4 regions of the Anaerobutyricum soehngenii genome follow, and region 3 is predicted to be linked to each of the others. Evidence: predicted binding sites of a transcription regulator. Region 3 holds the regulator's gene; each other region holds the start of a gene.
What was found. Region 3 encodes HrcA, which represses chaperone genes, less so after heat shock. Its sites were predicted from a motif close to TGTTAGCACTCNNNNNNNNNGAGTGCTAACA; they were not measured.
Positions count from the first base shown of each region.

Region 1 (5,232 bases), on a different contig from region 3:
CGAAGAAACACAGAAGCACATTTACGACCGTTTTTATCGTGCAGATAAATCCAGGAATACACCGGGCTTTGGATTGGGACTTTCTCTGGTACAGAAAATCACAGAATTGCATAAAGGATCAATATCTGTAAAAAGTAAAGTGAATGAAGGCTCTATTTTTACACTTTCTCTCCCCAAAGAAGCAGCTATTTCTAATATGCGGTCACAGGAAGCTTTTTAATTTAATTTTAATGTTTTTAAGATATTCTCTTTTTCGTTTACAAAAAAACTTTAAGAAAAGAGGATATCATGAAAACATTATATATACACATCGGCTGTCCAAAAACTGCCACTACTTCCATCCAATATTTTTGCAACGAAAATAAAGAAAACCTTGCAAAACATGGGGTTTATTTTCCTGTATTTGAACAAACTTATCCTGATATAAACCCTTTTCGAAATGCACATTTTCTTATTGCTCCACAATATGATAAAAATGGTAAAATAAATATATTAGAAGAAAAAAAGCTTTTTCGCTTTAACATGGATCACATTATTCATATGTTTTCTAAATATGATAATGTTCTCCTCTCTGATGAAGGAATCTGGTATGCCGCACATTTTAAAAAAAGAGACTTGTGGGAAACATTACGAAAGGAATCTCTCCATAATGCATTTAAAATAAAAATTATCGTTTATCTCAGACGACAAGATGCTTTATTAAATGCCATGTGGAATCAAAAAATAAAAAAATCTAAAAAAAGATTTTGCTCTATGACATGGGAAGAATTTATCCACACTACTCCTTCCGCAGTATATCTTGATTACGCAGAAGGACTAAATGAAATCGCTGCCGAATTAGGAAGTGAAAACATTATCGTACGACGCTATGGGAAACGATATTTTAAAAATCATTCTATTTATGATGATTTTCTGGACATCTTTGGACTTGCTCTAACAGACGAATATACCATTAGCACTTTTGAAAGAAATGCTCGTCTTAGCGGGAATACGAATGAAATACAACGAATCCTCAATAGTGTTCCGTCTGCCAGCCAGAAAGATTATACTTTCTTTTACCATATGCTTTCTGAAGTTACCTCCGAAGACCCGGACAAAGAAAAACTAAAACATCCAGCTAAAACTATACTTTCCAAAGTTTTAAAATAAAAGAGAAAAAGGTCTGGTAATCGCATCTGCAATCACCAGACCTTTTTCATTCTATCTATTCGTTTCTGAATAGATTATTATTCAATTGCAATATATTGTTTTTCCTCTACCGGTTTCTGAACTTCTTTCGGTACTGCTACCGTAAGAATTCCGTTATTAAAAGCAGCTTTCAAATCTTCCTGTTTTACGCCTTCACCAACATAGAAGCTTCTCTGGCAACTTCCACTGTATCTTTCTTTACGGATATAATTACCTTCTTTATCTTTTTCATCTTTATTGGTATTCTGCTGTGCAGTAACTGTCAGATAACCATCTTTCAGTTCTGCTTTGATGTTTTCTTTTTCAACTCCAGGCATTTCCATTTCGAGTTCATAGTGATCTCCGGCATCTTTTACATCTGTCTTCATAAGATCATAGTTAGCAGTTGTATAATTACCTGCGAATGGGAACATATCATCAAATACATCATCTACAAAATTATTTCCAAAAATACTAGGCATCATCATAAGTCATTTCTCCCTTCAAAACTAAATTTTAATCTCTATAATTCAGGCTACTATATTTCGCCTTTCTTATAATCCATATTACCTATATCTTATCAAATACCTCATGGGTATCTGTTATTTTTCCATGTATTAATATTCTGATTTATCTTTTTCTAAGATTATCTTATCAATTATTCACCAATTGTAATGTATTTCTTCTCTTCCTTGGCTGTTTTATCTTCTTTTGGAACGGTAATGCTCAAAATACCATTCTTGAATGCGGCTTTAATATCTTCCTGTTTTACACCTTCTCCGATATAAAAGCTTCTTGATAAGTTACCGGCATAACGTTCACGGCGGATATATTTACCTGTCTTTTTATCTGTTTCATCTTTATCTAAACCTTTTGCGGCAGAAATCGTAAGATATCCATTCTCAAGTTCCAGCTTAATCTCATCTTTCTTAAATCCTGGAAGGTCAATATCTACTTCATAGCTATCTTTCTTTTCTCTTACATCTGTTTTCATAAGGTTCTTTGCATGTTTTCCATATAACGGATTCTTCTTACCAAAAAATCTCTTCTCAACCGGTGCGTCAAACCAGCTATCAAAATCATCAAATAAATTCTCTCCAAAAATACTAGGCATCATCATAAGTCATTTCTCCTTTCGAAATCTTTAAACTGTCTTCAGCAAATCGGAAGCTTCTTTCTTTCGACTATGTTGAAATGAATTTTATGAACTTCGGTTCAGAACTTCTTTTTTATCTTCTTATCTCTTTATGTCCTCTCCTTTGTTCTAGCTGTAATATAACACCTATTATTAGCCATGTCAAGTGTTGAGTGCTAAAATTTTGTGAACATTTTGTGAACAATAAAAAAGCCATTATATAAAACTTCAACTTCCGTAAACATGAAGGCTGCTGGCAGGCATCCTCACATAGTGCTGTAAATCTGTTTTACATAATGACTTTTTTATTCGTTTTATTTGTGTTTAATAATTCTTTATTACTACTGTTCCGTCTGAATACTTGATTTCCCAGTAGCCATGACCGGAACCATCACAGTCCGGTACTTTTCGTTTTGAAACGATATGTTTTCCAGAACCAGAAGATTTCTGTGAAGATTGCTGTGGTTTTTCTTTTGTGCCTTCTGTAACAATCTTAGAAACAGGCTCTTTGATTACCTTTTCTTTTACTTTTTTGCGGCTCTCTTCTTTGCCATCTACATAAGTAATCTGATATGTAACTTCTTTAGAGCCATTCACGCCCTCTCTTGTTACTTTACTTGAACCTACATACATAGAAGAGGATTTTTGTGTTTCCACACTAAATGCAATCTCTTCTGTCTTCTTTTCTTTTCTTGTTTCAACTCGTTCTACTACAACTTTTGTTCCTTCTTTTAAAGGTTTATTTAATGCAGGGCGTATACGATCCTTTTTGGAAAGAGCAATATTATTTTCGTTAAGAAGTTCTTTGACTGTTTTTGCCTGAGTGACTGTCTTTTTTGTCTTGCCATCTGCCCGTAGAGAAACTTCTACCCGGCGGATTACCTGGATATCCATGTCATCCGTACAGCTTGCCTCTAAATCATGATTTACGATATCATGTTTTCCAAGAGTAATCCCTGCTTGTTCAAGGACATCTTTTACCTTGCCGCCGAGGATTTCTACTTCCTGTTCTTTATTATCATCCGATACTTTTAACTTTTCATAACGAGCTATCTCTATTTTTTCTTCTCCGCTATCTAGTTTCGTAGTAAGGGATGGGGTAATTTGATCCTTCTTATTCAGAGTAATCTCCGCTTCTTTAAGAATATCAGATACAGAGGAACCTTTCGCTACAGCAAGTTTTGTCTGTACCTGACCATCCTGGATACTTACATTCATATCTGCCTTTTTATTTGACTGACATCCGGACAACATACTCAGGGAAAATATACCTGCTGCAATTGCAATTATATATTTATTTACTCTCATACTATTCTCCCTTCAAGCTCTGTCCCACAAGATAAAGACCCTGCTCTGACTCTACATAAACCTGAACTTTCGTCTTTGTATCTACTGTCTCCTGTGGAAGATACAGACGATACTCTGTAGTGTCTAAAGAATCAGCAGAAGAATTAGCATTCACCAGATACGCCTGATAAATATGCTGATCAGAATCTTCTCCAACCGCTACATATACTTTCATTCCTGGTGTGACATATTTAGAATCAAGCTTTCCAGAAACTTCTGTATAAGCAGTATCTGCTTCACTGACACCCACATGAACTGTGGTCTTTGTCTCTACCTGTTTTGCTTCACCGGATAACTTTGTCTCTGATGGAGTAAACATTGGTGGATCTGTTATAAAGTCTTTTAAATTTCTTTCTACCTTTTCTATAATAACAGTGTCTGCCTTGGATTCCTGCATATATTTTTCTAACGGATATGGCATCTCTTTTGAAAATACAGCTTTCTCATAGGACTGTGCCATCCATGGAAGTAATGTATTTCCAAAGGAATCACGAAACATTAAAAGAGAACCCTGGGCCTTTTTGTTTGTTGTCGTGATATATGCATCTTCCACGCTTTTCGTATCAGATGTGTATGTATAATTCTTCTTATATTGATAATCATAATTCCATTCCGGCTGGCTCCACATCGGATAAATCATCTTGTTCAGATCTCCGATTTCTGTCTTTGTTCGAAGTACCGGCACCGTCTCATACAATTCATGCTCTTTATTTAAATCTGTGAGCAGCGCATTATATGCAAGCAAAGAACCTTTTTCATTCCAGTGAGAATCTCTCTTCAAATACAAAGTTTCTTTCTTATTGGAAAAAAGCTGATACAAATCTGTATATGCTACTTTATTCGATTTAAGAGCCTTTATGATATTCGTATAATTTCTCTCACTACTTACCTTAGACTGGTCATAATATGGCATATTTTTCCCATATAACGAATTCTTATTTGGAGGGACTGCTACTAAAAACTTTGCGCCTCTGCTCTGGACATATTCCTGCACAATAGACAGATTATATGCTGCATTATAAACTTCCTGATCAGACATCAGGTTCTGTCCAAGATAGTTGTCAAGAGAGGCTGTGTAATACAGCCAGTCATTCTTTCCTACAATGACAGTATCCATATTTGATGTTTTAAATAACTTTGCCTGTATCTGCGAATCTACGGAAACCAGAAGATTTCTAAACGCATAATGATCTTCAAAGTATGCTCCTAAATCCTGCAGGTAATTTACATTCCACTTTCCTTCTTCCATAAAAGAAGGGAAAGCAGCCATTGTTCTATTCTCTGTTGTTGTCTCTGTTTTTGCAACTGCCATTCCGGCAAAAGGAAGAATGCACATTACCATAAATATAACAATATATAATTTATATTTCATTTTCATCACATTCCTTCCTCTAAAATCTAAAATAAATAAATGGATTATATGCATTTCCAGAAAGTCGGATCATGCACCATAAAAGTAATACCAGTGTAAATACACTTTTTATTGTTCCGCAAACAGCCAATCCTTTACTTCCTTCCGTCATCTTGCTTCTGATTCCTTTTGCAAGGGAATTTACCGGTGCAGCGCAAAGAACAGCAATGAC
Region 1 is NZ_VULP01000007.1:85,616-90,847, reverse strand. Features, by position in the region: gene FYJ25_RS05290 (sensor histidine kinase) at 1-220, shown strand, start outside; gene FYJ25_RS05285 (hypothetical protein) at 289-1,149, shown strand; gene FYJ25_RS05280 (Hsp20/alpha crystallin family protein) at 1,227-1,655, opposite strand; gene FYJ25_RS05275 (Hsp20/alpha crystallin family protein) at 1,826-2,287, opposite strand; gene FYJ25_RS05270 (ubiquitin-like domain-containing protein) at 2,627-3,610, opposite strand; gene FYJ25_RS05265 (alginate O-acetyltransferase AlgX-related protein) at 3,612-5,021, opposite strand; gene FYJ25_RS05260 (MBOAT family O-acyltransferase) at 5,041-5,232, opposite strand, start outside.
Region 1: the regulator HrcA is predicted to act here: its motif matches at 2,454-2,484, upstream of FYJ25_RS05275 (Hsp20/alpha crystallin family protein).

Region 2 (5,232 bases), on a different contig from region 3:
TCTCATACCATTGTTCATAGCTAAGCTTTCCCTCGGAAATAACTTTGCCCAGTTCGATAAAGAACTTTGGAATGTCTGTAGCAAGCATGATGCCCCACTCTTCTCCAAATCTTTCTTCTCCCTGTGCATCCTGTCCGTTCACATAAAATGCGAATGCTGGCTCTGCTTTTCCATTCACACTTTTTGATGCGCCACGAAAGCCCAGTTTTCCGATCTGGTGCGTTCCACAAGAAGATGGGCAGCCAGATATATGGATTCTTGGCAGTACGCCATCTGCAAAGTGATATGGCTCTACCGCTTCTACTATGCTTGCAAGTAAGCCCTGGGAATCTCTTAAGCCGATCTGACAGACGGTACTTCCGATGCAGGATACCGAAGTTTCAAACAGATTCTTCGCACCATCTGCTGTGATCTCATGTATTTTTTCTGCCTGTTCTTCCTCTAGATTAATGATATATAAGGTCTCATCGGGTGCGACACGAACTTCTGCATTCGCTACATCTTTAATCACGTCATAGATTTCCCCAAACTTCTGTGCCGGAACCATTCCACCGATTGGATGATAGGCAACTGCATAACGTCCTGCTTGTTTCTGTGCGATCACACGCTCTGATGCGCTTTCTGTCTGCGGATAGGCTATTACATTTTTATTGTCATTGCCTGCTTCTTTGGCATCGTCTCCTTGCTTTGACAGTACCTGCGTTTCTTTTATAAGAAGAGCGTCTTTTACCTCTGCTTTTACTTCCATAAGCTTTTCCTGATAGGCTTTTTTATAGCCTTCTACGCCTAATGTTTCCTGCATATATCTTGTTCTTGACTTTGCCCGGCTTTCATAATTACCGTAAGTTGTAAACGTACGGACCATCGCCTCTACATAGTACAGAACTTCTTCTGGCTTCACATCTTCCGCTACTTTTACACCCATCTTGTAGTTATTTCCAAGCCCACCGGCACTGTATACATCAAAGCGACCGTTTTCCTTTGCCACAAAGCCAAGATCACGGAATGTCGCATGGGTTACATTTGCCGGAGAATTTGAAAATCCTACCTTTAACTTTCTCGGAAGCTTAACTGTTTTAATGATTCCCATCAAATAGTCTCCGACTCTTTCCGCATAAGGAAGCACATCAAAATACTCGCCCTGTTCTACACCGGATAGCGGGGATACCATTACATTTCTTGGGAAATCTCCGCCACCACCACGAGTAACGATGCCGACTTCCATCGCCTGTTCCATAATGTCACAGACTGCCTTCATGCCAAGATCATGGAACTGCACAGTCTGACAGGTCGTAAGATGCACTCTTCTAACATCATAGGCAGCGATCGCATCAACTAAAAACTTTAACTTCTCCTTTGTAATTCTTCCGCCCGGCATACGAAGACGAAGCATACTCGCCTCTGCGCCCCTTTGTGCGTAACTGCCAAATCCACCGGAAAAGCCTTTATAATCCTTTACACTGACTTTCTTCGCATAAAACTTCTCTGTCATCTCTCTGAAATCTTTTAAGTCTTCCTTAAATTCTGTCATTAAACTCTGATTCATTCCTCTTCTCGCTTTCTATTTAAATATTATTTTAAGTATTATTTTAAATATTATCGTAACTGTTCAGAGCTAACCTCCAAAATGCTACGCATTTCGTCGGTGTGGCGTATCCGCCAAATAAAATTTCAAAAACAGTCTTAAAAATGCAAGCATTTTACACCTGTTTTTTGAAATTTTGCTTGGCTCTGAACAGTTACATATTATTTTAAGTATTTTCACTAATGGATAAATTATAACACGCTGCAATATAAATTTCCAATAGTACATCTAAAACCATGGAGGAAAAGTATATAAAGCTATGGCAGATATGTTACAAACATGAGCGTAATGATATAAAACCGCAGAGTTGTTAGCACTCTTTTTAGTTGAGTGCTAATTTTTCCTTGACATTCCTGTTTCGTGGTATTAGTATAAGAATGGTATTGATAAAAATACAAAGACGATGTTTTATTTTTATAGAATATTTGTCTACTTTTATATAATTAATTTTAAGGAGATGTTTATTATGGCTAAACAGGGAAGTTTATCAATTAACAGTGAAAATATTTTTCCTATTATAAAGAAGTGGCTCTATTCTGACCACGATATTTTTATCCGCGAATTAGTGAGCAACGGATGCGATGCGGTTACAAAGCTTAAGAAGCTTGCTGTTATGGGTGAGTTTGAAGAGGCAGATGATGAGAAGTATAAGGTGGAAGTTCGTATTAACCCTACCGATAAGACACTCACTTTTATCGATAATGGTATCGGTATGACGGAAGAGGAAGTAGATGAATACATTAACCAGATTGCTTTTTCCGGTGCCGCTGCTTTTATGGAACAGTATAAAGATAAGGCGAGCGATGAGCAGATTATCGGTCACTTTGGTCTTGGTTTCTACTCTGCATTTATGGTTGCTGATAAGGTTACTATCGATACTCTTTCTTATAAAGAAGGTGCTGCACCGGTTCACTGGGAATGTGACGGCGGCACAGAGTTTGATATGGAAGAGGGCGACAAGACAGAACGTGGTACTGTAATCACACTGTATCTGAATGATGACAGTTATGAATTCTGTAACGAGTTCCGTTGCCGTGAAGTTCTTGATAAGTACTGCTCTTTCATGCCGGTTGAGATTTACTTTGTTAATGAGGAAGAAGAAGAGAAGAAGGCAGAGGAAGCTGCGAAGAAATCCGCTGAAGAAAAGGTTATCGATGTAGAAGCAAAAGATGCGGATTCTAAAGATGCTGACTCCGAAGAAGACGGCGATTCCGAAGTAACTCTTGAGGAAGACGAGGAAGAGGATACTCCTAAGCCAATCAACCAGATTCATCCATTATGGACCAAGCATCCTAATGACTGTACCGATGAAGAATATAAAGAATTTTATCGTGATGTATTCCACGATTATAAAGAGCCTTTATTCTGGATTCATCTGAACATGGACTATCCATTTAACTTAAAAGGTATTCTTTATTTCCCTAAGATCAATACAAAGTACGATACGATCGAAGGAAAAATCAAGTTATATAACAATCAGGTATTTATCGCAGATAACATTAAGGAAGTAATCCCTGAGTACCTCTTATTATTAAAAGGATGTATTGACTGTCCTGATCTTCCACTGAATGTATCAAGAAGTGCATTACAGAATGATGGATTTGTTAAGAAGATTTCTAATTATATTACAAAGAAAGTGGCAGAAAAGCTTTCCGGTATGTGTAAGACAGACCGCGAAAATTATGAAAAATACTGGGATGATATCAGCCCATTCATTAAGTTTGGCTGCATCCGTGATGAGAAGTTCAATGATAAGATGAAAGATTACATCATCTTCAAGAATATGGAAGGCAAATATGTTACTCTTCCGGACTATCTTGAAGCTGGTAAAGAAAAATACGAGAATAACGTCTTCTATATCACAGACGAGGTTGCACAGTCTCAGTACATCAATATGTTTAAAGAGCAGGAAATGGATGCTATTTATCTGACTCACCAGATCGATACAACATTTATCACTCACTTAGAGCAGAGAAATCCTGAAGTGAAATTCCTCCGTATCGACTCCGAACTTACGGATAACTTCAAGGAAGCCATCGATGAGAACGAAGAAAAAGAACTTACTGAGAAGCTTTCTGAGAAGTTTAAAAAGGCAACCGGTGTTGAAAAACTAATCGTAAAAGTTGAAAAACTGAAAAATGCGGACACACCTTCTATGATCACTGTTTCCGAGCAGACAAGACGTATGTCTGAAATGATGGAAATGTACGGAATGAGCAATAGTTCTACCGGACTTGGTGCCGAAGGCGAGACTCTTGTTCTTAACATGAACAATGACCTTGTACAGTATGTTTTAAATAATGACGAAAGCGAAAATACTACAACGATCTGCCAGCAGCTTTATGACCTTGCCCGCCTGGCAAACCATCCATTAAAGCCGGAAGAAATGACTGCATTTGTAGCACGTTCCAATAAGATACTTGCCATTTTAACAAAATAATACTTTTTTGCCTTTTGTTTTCATTGATAAGCAAACCAATCTTCTTATCTATATTTATATATATCTTTATATATTTTTTTACATTTATTTTACGTTTATTTCTCTAAAGTTTGCTAGAGAAATAAAGTCAGATGGCGTATACTAAAAGTGTATGTGTAGTGACAAGTCTTCTGCGCATACACTTTATGTGCAATATATCTTATATAAAAGAAAAGAAGGAAGGAGATTCATTGAAAAGAAGGAAGGTAAAATCTATAAAACAACTGGGGAATACGGGTACACAGTTAGAAAAAGAAGTCGCTGCGATGGAAGAAGCTATGAAGCAGCATAACATAGAGGAGAATTGTCAGAAACTTATTGATGGGCTGATGCCGCAGATTAAAGATATGGAACAAACACTTTACGGTACTTATCACAGAAATATTATTGAATATTCCACCAGCCGTATTAAAACTCCGGAAAGTATTGTGGAAAAGCTCCATCGTAAAAATCGGGAAGTTTCTCTTACTAAGGCATTAGATACGCTTCGTGACCTTGCCGGTGTCCGCATCATCTGTTCTTTTCAGGATGATGTCTATCGGGTAGCTGGAGCAATTAAAAAGCTTCCCGGCTATGAGCTTGTGAAGGAGAAGAATTATATTACAAAGCCAAAGTCTAGCGGCTACCGTAGTATTCACCTTATTTTAAGACCGACAAAAACAACGTCGAACATTAAGTGCATTGAAGTTCAGGTTCGTTCTGCTGCCATGAACTACTGGGCAATTCTCGAACACCAGCTCTGCTATAAGAACGAAAAAAAGGGTGCGGGACGCATCCGCAAAGAATTAAAAGAATGTGCGATTGATATTGCAAAGATTGATAAAAAAATGTTGAAGCTTCGGAAAGAAATCGAGAAGATTTAATATCAGAAAGATATCCTTTCAGTACAAGCGTTTCCATTTACCTTTCCCACAATCTACGATACACTATGTGTAGATTGTGGGATTTTATCGTTATTATACATAATATAGAGAAAGGCATCTTTTTTATGAGTCATACAGAATTTACTACTACGACAAATGAATTTATCGGAACTGCGGCAGGTCATACGATCGGAATGGTGATTCCGAATATCGACCCGGAAGTACGCACACTTTTAAAGATTCCTGAGCAGTATTCTTCTCTTGGCATTCTTACTTCAAGAACCGGTGCTGCCGCACAGGCTTTT
Region 2 is NZ_VULP01000006.1:109,409-114,640, forward strand. Features, by position in the region: gene FYJ25_RS04845 (nitrite/sulfite reductase) at 1-1,546, opposite strand, end outside; gene htpG (molecular chaperone HtpG) at 2,052-4,025, shown strand; gene FYJ25_RS04855 (GTP pyrophosphokinase) at 4,256-4,927, shown strand; gene pduB (propanediol utilization microcompartment protein PduB) at 5,053-5,232, shown strand, end outside.
Region 2: the regulator HrcA is predicted to act here: its motif matches at 1,894-1,924, upstream of htpG (molecular chaperone HtpG).

Region 3 (5,232 bases):
TGCGAACTGTCTCTCACCCTGTACAACATGGATGTCTACTGCTGTCTGATTATCCTCTGCTGTAGAGAAAATCTGGCTCTTCTTTGTAGGGATTGTTGTGTTACGCTCGATTAACTTTGTAGCAACACCACCCATTGTCTCGATAGATAAGGATAATGGAGTTACATCCAGAAGAAGGATATCGCCGGCACCTGTATCACCTGCTAACTTACCACCCTGAATAGAAGCACCGATTGCTACACATTCATCTGGGTTGATTCCCTTGAATGGCTCTTTACCTGTTAACTGTTTTACTTTATCCTGTACAGCTGGAATTCTTGTAGAACCACCAACTAATAATACTTTACTTAATTCAGAAGCGTTAAGGCCTGCATCGTTTAATGCTTTAGAAACAGGTGTTGCTGTTCTTTCTACTAAGTGAGCTGTTAATTCATTGAATTTTGCTCTTGTTAAGTTCATCTCAAAATGCTTTGGACCCTCAGCAGTTGCTGTAATGAAAGGAAGGTTGATGTTTGTTGTTGTAGAAGAAGAAAGCTCTTTTTTCGCTTTTTCAGCAGCTTCTTTTAATCTCTGCATTGCCATCTTATCTGTAGATAAATCTACACCTTCTTTTGTCTTGAAATCCTCTAACATATACTGTGTGATTACATTATCAAAATCATCTCCACCTAAACGGTTATCTCCGGCTGTAGATAATACTTCGATAACACCATCACCGATCTCAATGATAGATACATCAAATGTACCACCACCTAAGTCATATACCATGATCTTCTGCTCATTCTCGTTATCAAGGCCATAAGAAAGAGCTGCTGCTGTAGGCTCGTTAATGATACGCTTTACATCAAGGCCTGCAATCTTACCTGCATCTTTTGTTGCCTGTCTCTGAGCATCGTTGAAGTATGCAGGAACAGTGATAACTGCTTCTGTTACCTTTTCTCCTAAGTAATTCTCTGCATCAGATTTTAACTTCTGTAAAATCATTGCGGAAATCTCCTGTGGAGAATACTTTTTATCATCAATTGTTACTTTATAATCTGTACCCATTTCACGTTTGATTGATGAAATAGTCTTGTCAGCATTTGTTACTGCCTGACGCTTTGCCGGCTCACCGACAACTCTTTCACCAGTTTTTGTGAAAGCTACTACGGAAGGAGTTGTTCTCATTCCTTCTGCATTTGTGATAACAACAGGTTTTCCACCTTCCATTACTGCTACACATGAGTTTGTTGTACCTAAATCAATACCGATTATTTTACCCATAATTATTTCCTCCTGTATTCTGTCAAATTCATATATCTAAAATATGACTAATTAACTACTTTTACCATGCTGTGACGAAGAACTCCATCTTTGTACATATATCCTTTCTGGAACTCTTCAGATACAAGGTTCTCACCCATCTCTTCATTCTCTTCATGCATAACTGCATTATGAAAATCTGGATTAAATTCCTTTCCTACAGCATCCATCGGTTTTACACCGATTTCTTCAAGTACGGTAATCATCTGCTGATAAATCTTGATAAATCCCTGAGCAAATGCCCCTTCCTTCTCTTCTTCTGAAAGAGCATCCAAACCTCTTTCAAAATTATCAACAACCGGAAGTAACTTTGCAAGAACCTCTTTCGCTCCTACATCATACATATGGCTCTGCTCTTTTGCATTTCTCTTTCTGGCATTCTCAAATTCTGCCATCAGACGCTGATATTTATCTGTCATCTCTGCTGCCTTTTCTTCACTCTTTTTTAATTCAATTTCAAGAGCGGCTGCAGACTTCTTTTTCTTTTTCGTCTTTGTTTCTTTTGTCTCTTTGGCTTCCGTTCCGTCCTCCGTCGTTGTTTCTTCCGGAGTCTCTCCCTTCGCCTCTTCTACGATACTTTCGTCGGATACTTTTTTTTCTTCTTCCACTTAAGTACCACCTTTCTATGATTTATTATTAAAAATCTCATCTAAATCATCGGTTAGATTTCTGAGAGTATTTACAACCTTTCGGTAATCCATTCGTTTCGGTCCGATAATTCCGACCGTTCCTGTTCCGCCTTCCTTCAATTCATAAGTGGCAGTTACGATACTGCAATCCCTTAAAGACTGTACCTGCGTCTCGTTACCGATATAAACCTGTATGCCATGTTTTTCTTCCTGATTCACTGTATCATCCACAAGCTTTACAAGCTGCTTCTTCTCCACTAATGTATCAAGAAGTGCTGTTGTATGCTCAGGATTAACAAGCTCAGGATACTTAAGCATATTCGTTGCTCCGCTGGTATAAATCTCCATGTTGTCTGCTTCGTGAATTGCCTCTACAATTCCACTGAAAACTCCTTCTAAAATATCTGCATGCATCCCTGCCTGCACCTTCATCATATGAACTAACTCGATATTAATATCATTCAGTGTCAGTCCTTGAAGAAAAGAGTTCAACAAAATATTAAGTTTTAAAATCTCGTCATTTCCAAGTGGTTCATCCATATTCATGAGTACGTTCTTTACCGTATCATTCCCAACTACGATTACTACCAAAAGCCTCTGTGTATCCACCATAGAAAGCTGAATAAACTTAAGCTTCGATTCCTTAATCTGTGGTGTGGAAATCAATGTAGCGTAGTTCGTGTTCGCTGCAAGTAAATCTGCAACGTTCTTCAGAACCTCTTCCATGCGATCCATCTTATTAATCAGATCCTGATGTTCCTTCTCCCTCTCGGTTTCCCTGATTCGAATCTCATCATTCTCTTCCATCAGACAGTTCACATAATAACGATATCCTAAATCTGAAGGAATCCTTCCGGCAGAAGTATGTGGCTGGAGGATATATCCAAGTTCTTCGAGATCCGCCATCTCATTACGAATCGTTGCTGAACTCAAATGTAAATCAGAATCTTTGGCAATCGTTCTGCTTCCTACCGGATCTCCGGTCTCTAAGTAAGTAGAAATAATTGCTTTTAAAATTTTCATCTTACGTTCATCCAGTTCCATCTCTTACTCCCTTCCTTCTTAGTTATTAGCACTCATCATTATCGAGTGCTAATATCTACATTCATTAAGTTATCACTATCTGCAATCCTTGTCAAGTATATTTTCGATTTTTTTCTTAAAATCTTTTTACAACATAAAATCACAGAAAATATAATCGCTCACATCGATTCCTGCATCTGTAAGACGAAGCATTTCCCCATTTTTTATCCATTCAAGCAGATCAATCTTTTCATATTTAGATATCACTTCTCCGTACACGTCCATGATATTTTTATGAAAACACTCCCTGAACTCTTTTTTAGAAATGCCAGCTCGTTTGCGCAGCCCTAAAAACATAAATTCTTCTATTTTATCTTTTTGGCTTAATACAGTATAATCTTCCCTCATCATAAAAGGAACATACGGCTCTTTTTTATAATGTTCCAAGTTTCTCTCATTTGAAAAACGAGTTCCTTCAAAATAAGAAGATGCGCCAAGCCCAAAGCCAATATATGGAACCCCGCTCCAATATCCAAGATTATGAATACATTCCTTTCCTTTTAATGCATAATTAGAAATTTCATATCTGTCATATCCGTTTTCTGCAAGAATCTCCTTTGTAAACTGATACATTTCGCGGTCTGCTTCTTCATTCGGAATCTTTTTATGAATCTCTTCTGATTCGTAAAAAGGGGTTCCTTCTTCTAAAATAAGACTGTATGCAGAAATATGCTCCGGTCGCAATGCCATTACTTTTTCAAGCGTTTTCTTATAGATACTCATCGTCTGGCCCGGAAGACCGCTCATCAGATCAATATTAATATTTTCAAATCCAGCCTTTCTAGCCAGCTCATAATTTTTCAAAAACTCTTCCCATGTATGAATTCTTCCCAATAAATACAGGCAGGAATTATCCGCACTTTGCAATCCCATACTCAGACGGTTTATACCTGCATCTTTATATGCAGAAAGATTTTTCTTTGTAAGAGTTCCCGGATTCGCCTCCATTGTAATCTCTGCTTCCTCTTTTATAAGAAAGTATTTCTGAACTACCTGCATAATATTCTTTATCTGATCGCCGGAAAGAAGAGATGGGGTCCCTCCTCCTATAAAAACACTTCTTACCTGATAAGTATCTTTATTATTTAAAATATCATTTAAAACTATACCTGTCTTCTCTATCTCTTTTACCAAACATCGAACATACTCTTCCCTGTCTTCTGCACTTGAAGGAAAAGAAAGAAAATCACAGTAGTTACACTTCTTTATACAAAATGGAATATGGATATATAATTCCAAGTCTTTTCTATTCTCACATATCTCACACATTGCACCCATAAATGATCCTTTCCTTTTAAATTTAAAAACGTTATCTCAGTATAACATATTTCAAAAAAAAATTCATTTTACGCTTGACAAACTGCTCGAAAATCAATAGAATATAGAAGTATGTTTACATTAGATTGTCCGTGTCCGAAATAATGCAAAACAATATAAACATAATAATAATTATAAGTAATAATATTTGGAGGTGTACAGATTGGCTAACATCAAATCTGCAAAAAAAAGAATTTTAGTTATCGAAACAAAGACATTAAGGAACAAATCTATTAAATCTAAAGTAAAAACTTGTATTAAGAACGTAGAAGTTGCTGTAGCAAAGGGTGACAAAGAAGCTGCACAGGCTGCTTTAACAGTTGCTATTTCTGAAATCAGCAAAGCTACTTCTAAAGGAATTTTCCACAAGAATACAGCAGCAAGAAAAGTTTCCCGTCTTACAAAAGCGGTTAACGGAATTGCTTAATTAAAATAAAACATTTATCTCCGAAAAGAGCGGCTGCTTTTCGGAGATTTTTTTATCTCAGTCGAGAAGACTCCCACCTCTTTCAGGTCGTGAGTGACGGCTGCTCGACTTGAATTTATCTTGTTATTTTGCCAAATTGTATGATATTAGGGCAAAAGTAATTTGCAAATCAGAGCTTCTACTCCAATCTGATCTCCTATTTTTCCGGTTTTAATGTCTTCTTCTATCTGAATACATTCCTCGATACATCTTTCTAATGTTTTTTCTCCATAACCTCTTAGCTGCTGTTCATTTTTTCGAATGGCAAATCGTGGGATTCCAGCGGTTTTGGCGATGGCATCATCTGGTTTGCGAAGTGTGCGCATATTGGAAATAATATGAAGAATCCGATATTGACGCACGATCAGAAATAAAATATGCATTGGCGGTTCTTTTAAAAGAATAAGATCATTATAATACCCAAGTGCCGCCGGC
Region 3 is NZ_VULP01000028.1:19,042-24,273, forward strand. Features, by position in the region: gene dnaK (molecular chaperone DnaK) at 1-1,263, opposite strand, end outside; gene grpE (nucleotide exchange factor GrpE) at 1,311-1,910, opposite strand; gene hrcA (heat-inducible transcriptional repressor HrcA) at 1,926-2,975, opposite strand; gene hemW (radical SAM family heme chaperone HemW) at 3,102-4,292, opposite strand; gene rpsT (30S ribosomal protein S20) at 4,495-4,758, shown strand; gene holA (DNA polymerase III subunit delta) at 4,905-5,232, opposite strand, start outside.

Region 4 (5,232 bases), on a different contig from region 3:
ACCTGCATTCGCTGCAATGTGATATAAAGGAGCTTCTAACGCTTTCAGCACGATTTCGGCACCTGTCTTTTCATCACCGGAAAGTTCTTTAGCCATTTCTTTCACTGCTTTTGCTGCATGGATGTAAGCAGATCCACCACCTGCGATGATACCTTCTTCTACTGCTGCTCTTGTTGCTGCTAAAGCATCTTCCAGACGGAGTTTTGCTTCTTTCATTTCTGTTTCTGTTGCGGCACCAACACGAATAACTGCAACACCACCAGATAATTTAGCTAATCTTTCCTGTAATTTTTCTTTATCAAACTCAGATGTTGTCTCTTCAATCTGAGACTTAATCTGACCTACTCTTGCTTTGATCGCATCTTTATCGCCAGCACCATCAACAATTACTGTATTCTCTTTTTCAACTTTAACAGATTTTGCACGACCAAGCATATCGATCGTTGCATCTTTCAGTTCAATACCAACTTCTTCAGAAACAACTGTACCACCTGTTAAGATAGCGATATCTTCAAGCATTGCTTTTCTTCTGTCACCATATCCAGGAGCTTTCACACCAACAACAGAGAATGTTCCTCTTAATTTGTTAACGATTAATGTTGTTAATGCTTCTCCTTCGATATCCTCAGCAATAATTAATAATTTAGAACCGCTCTGTACGATCTGCTCTAATAACGGAAGGATTTCCTGAATATTAGCAATCTTCTTATCTGTGATCAGAATATATGGATCATCTAATTCTGCAACCATTTTCTCCATGTCTGTTGCCATATAAGCTGAAATATATCCACGATCGAACTGCATACCTTCTACAAGGTCAAGCTCTGTTTTCATTGTCTTAGACTCTTCGATTGTAATAACGCCATCCTGAGAAACTTTCTCCATAGCGTCTGCTACTAACTGGCCAACTTCTTCATCAGCGGCAGAGATTGATGCAACTTTGGCAATCTGTTCTTTGCCTCCAACCTGCTCGCTCATCTTTTCGATAGCTTCTACTGCTGCATTTGTTGCTTTCTTCATACCTTTTCTTAAGATAATAGGATTTGCACCTGCTGCTAAGTTCTTCATGCCTGCATTGATCATTGCCTGTGCTAAAACAGTAGCTGTTGTAGTACCGTCACCTGCAACATCATTTGTCTTTGTTGCAACTTCTTTTACAATCTGCGCACCCATATTTTCAAATGCATCTTCTAATTCAATATCTTTTGCGATCGTAACACCATCATTTGTAATTAAAGGAGCACCAAAGCTCTTATCAAGAACTACGTTACGTCCTTTTGGTCCAAGTGTTACTCTTACAGTATCTGCTAACTGGTTTACGCCTGCTTCTAATGCTTTTCTGGCTTCTACGCCATATTTAATCTCTTTAGCCATAATAAAGATTCCTCCTGTTATATAAAATATATTAACCAAAAATTATGGATGATTATCTGATATAAATCAAAATAAATATATGTTACCTATTATTCTACGATTGCAAGAATATCACTCTGTTTTACAATGATATATTCTTCCTCTTCCATTTTAACATTCGTTCCTGCATATTTAGAATAAATTACTTTCTGTCCAACGGTTACTTCCATCTTAACATCATCTGTTCCAGGACCTACAGCTACTACTTCTGCTTCCTGTGGTTTTTCCTGTGCGGAGCTAGTAAGAATAATACCAGTCTTTGTTTTTGTTTCTGCCTCCAGCTGTTTTAATACAACTCTGTCTGCTAATGGTACTAACTTCATAATATAATGCCTCCTAATCAAAATTAATTGTAAATCTGTTATCTTTCTTATTTTTATGTTGTTAGCACTCATTACGTTTGAGTGCTAATCGCTAATACCTATAATATGTTTTTTCTTTTATAATTGCAAGTTTAAAAATTCTTTATTTCTTTGTAATTTGTTTTATATCTATATTTATCTCTCTTTTCCTCTTGTTTTCTGATTATATCTCTTTTTTTCTTTAGTTTTTCTCTTCCCAGTATGTTTCTTCTCAAGATTCTTCATTCGAAACCGCCCATTTTCATAAATACCGGTAATCTGCTTATATCCTCTTTTTGTTTTTATAATGTCTCCCACCTTAGCATCTGGAGGTAATTGATACTTTCCATACACTCTTCGAATTCTGTTTCGATTCTTTTTTCTCCCATATATCTTATGCGGAACACTATACATTCTTTCCATAGCCAAAGGAGACTCCTCTCCTTTTCTATCATATTCCTCTGCATTCACTGCTATGGAACACAATAGGATTCCTATAAGTACTCCAAATCCCAGTATTCTTATCTTCATCATTCTCCTCCTCAGCGCAATCAAGTCGTTCCATCATCGCAATGATCTCGATCATCTGTACCTTATTTTACTTTATATATAGACGCAGTTTTTATATAAAATGTTTCATTCTCTTGAAAAAAAAAGTGCACTATCTATATAGCACACTTTATCATTTCTTTTATTTAATTACAAACTGTTATCTTTCTTCGCTTTTTCTATTATAAATTCAAGAATGCCCCGGCATTCTTGCTGCGAGATGCGCGTCATCTCACATCTAATATAAAAAATCAGGAATTGTTCTTTATCGCTTTAATCTGTGAGAGCAGTTCCTGCTCATCCACATCCGTAATCGCATCATCACCCGTCAGCGCCGCAATAAAATGGCTGATCTTTCCATCGTAGGACTCTTTAAGAATCGCCCTTGCTTTATTCTGCTTAAACTGCGCCTTTGTTATCTTCATCTGATAACAGGTCTTTGTTCCTTCTTTTTCTTTCTTTAACAGTCCCTTTTCAATGAGACGGCTTAAAAAAGTATTCAATGTCTGTTTCTTCCAGTTTTTATCCAGATTCTCATTAAAATACTTCATCAATTCCCCAAAAGTATACTTATCTTCCATTTCCCAGAAATACTCCATTATCTCGTATTCTGTTTTACTCAAGTGACTACTCATATACTTCATCCTCCTGTGTACTTGCTTTGCATTTTATAATATATAGACTATACTATGGCTTAATGATTCTTGCAAGCACTTTCTATATTTCTTTCATTGACATTAGTTAGGGTTAAAAGGTATCTTGACATTTTTTTTAATATATTATACTGTACTCTCAGATTTTTTTGATTTTTATTTATAATAAACGAAAGGATTTTTTATGAAAAAAACAGGTCGTTACCATAATGATTACAGTCCAAGATATACAGAAGCATTTGATATTTACGAGAAGGCAAAAAATCATGTAAAAGCTCAAAAAAAGAAAGAAAGATTACGCTCTCTTTCGATTATTGAACAAGAACATGGCAACAGAAGCTGCGATGATAATTCCGTATCCGACAAAGCTCCACAAATCAGGAATCTGTCTAAGGAACAGAAAACCAAGGACTGTGGAGAAAATAATCTGTGAATAATCATAGATTGAAATCTCGCCTGCCGGTGCGCAGGTATATGCTGCAGTAATAGTAAACTGTCCTCCACTTGCAAATAATCCGGCAAGGAGCAGACAGCCAAACTGGGCAAGTGTCATTGGATGAAAGTCAAATATAAGATATGGCAATGTCACAATGCAGGAGAATGCGGAGAAAAAGAGAACGATAAACGGACCTTTCACACCGTTTGTTCCAAGGATTCGAACATACGTATATGCAATTCCTGCTCCCATCCCACCAAGAAGTCCAATAAAAGCCGGCAGTGCAGTTACTGAGGCAAAACCTGGTTTAATAACAAATAAACTTCCGATAAAAGCGATACATACACAACTTGCCGCAAATGGATGTATTTTTTCTTTTAGAAGCAGAAATGAAAACAAAATGGCAAAGAACGGAGATAGTTTATTTAAAATAGATGCATCTGCAAGCATCAGATGATCGATCGCATAGTAATTACATAAAATACCAAGCGTACCACAGATTGAACGCATCAACAGATTTTTAAGCTGTCCTTTTGGTATATGCACTGGTGTATGCGATTTTTTCAAAGCAATAAGCGCAAAAAATACTGCAACAAAATTACGGAAAAAGCTTTTCTCAATAGACGGCAGATCTCCGGCAAGCCGAACCATCATATTCATAAGTGCAAAGAAAAAAGCTGACGTAATAATCAAGATAATCCCTTTATTTTTCTGACTCATACAAATTCCTCTTTCTATAATTAATTATAGTTAAAAATTCTAGTTAAAACTTTTTAATGCCGAACTTGAAAGAAGAAGCATAATTCATTAAAGTATTGATTTTATAACTTTAATAAATCATGCTTCTTTTAAATATTAGCTGTAGCAGTTTCGTTCTACCTTTAGGCTGCAGGCATCTTACTCTGAAACAGCGGTAGTTCCTGTTGCTGCATCGGTAGAATCTGCAGGTGCTGTCTCTGTCACTGCCTGTGTTGTAGGATCTGTACGATAATGAACAGTTCCCGCATCAAGAGATTCTCCTCTTGCTTTATAGAGTTCAGGTACGGTTACTAACTGGAATCCCTGTGCGATCAAATCCGGAACAAATCGTTTTACTGCATCTACATTATATTCGTGGATGTCATGAAGAAGTACAACATCTCCATCCTGTGCTTTCATCACTTCATTATAGGTCGCATCTGCATTCTTTGTTTTCCAGTCCTCTGTATCAAGAGACCAGTTCATACAGCAAAGATTATATCCACCTACTGCAGATAATACTGTTTTGTTTACTGCTCCATAAGGAGGACGCATTAAGGTTGGCTTCACACCAATGGCATCTTCAATCGCGTTAACAGACTTGCTGATCTCACTGTCAAGTGTAGATGCGTCAAGACTTGTGAGAACTTTATGGCTGTACGTATGTGTTCCAACTTCCATACCAAGATTATGTTCTCTCTGTACAGTTTCCGGATAATACCCCGCATTCTGTCCTAAACAGAAGAAAGTTGCCTTTGCATAGTTTTCTTCCAAAGTATCAAGCATTGGGGTTGTTGTATCTGGGTTAGGACCATCATCAAAAGTAATCGCTACCATTGGTTTACTTGGGTCGATTGCCGGATAAATTCTAAGATCAAAAGATGCGCTTAACTTCGAACCATCTGTTGCTGTAGCAGTTACCTTCACTGTATTCTTACCTGCATTCTTGCCTGGTTTTAACACGCCATCTTTTGTAACTGTTACCATTCCATCTTTATCACAAGTCCACTTCAGCTTTGTATTTGTCGCATTCGATGGCTCATGCGTAATCTTTAACTGCATTGTCTCGCCAACACGAATCGTTGTTGCCGGTGCACTAACC
Region 4 is NZ_VULP01000004.1:133,252-138,483, reverse strand. Features, by position in the region: gene groL (chaperonin GroEL) at 1-1,374, opposite strand, end outside; gene FYJ25_RS03740 (co-chaperone GroES) at 1,464-1,736, opposite strand; gene FYJ25_RS03735 (hypothetical protein) at 1,911-2,288, opposite strand; gene FYJ25_RS03730 (BlaI/MecI/CopY family transcriptional regulator) at 2,555-2,938, opposite strand; gene FYJ25_RS03725 (DMT family transporter) at 3,252-4,112, opposite strand; gene FYJ25_RS03720 (polysaccharide deacetylase family protein) at 4,290-5,232, opposite strand, start outside.
Region 4: the regulator HrcA is predicted to act here: its motif matches at 1,796-1,826, upstream of FYJ25_RS03740 (co-chaperone GroES).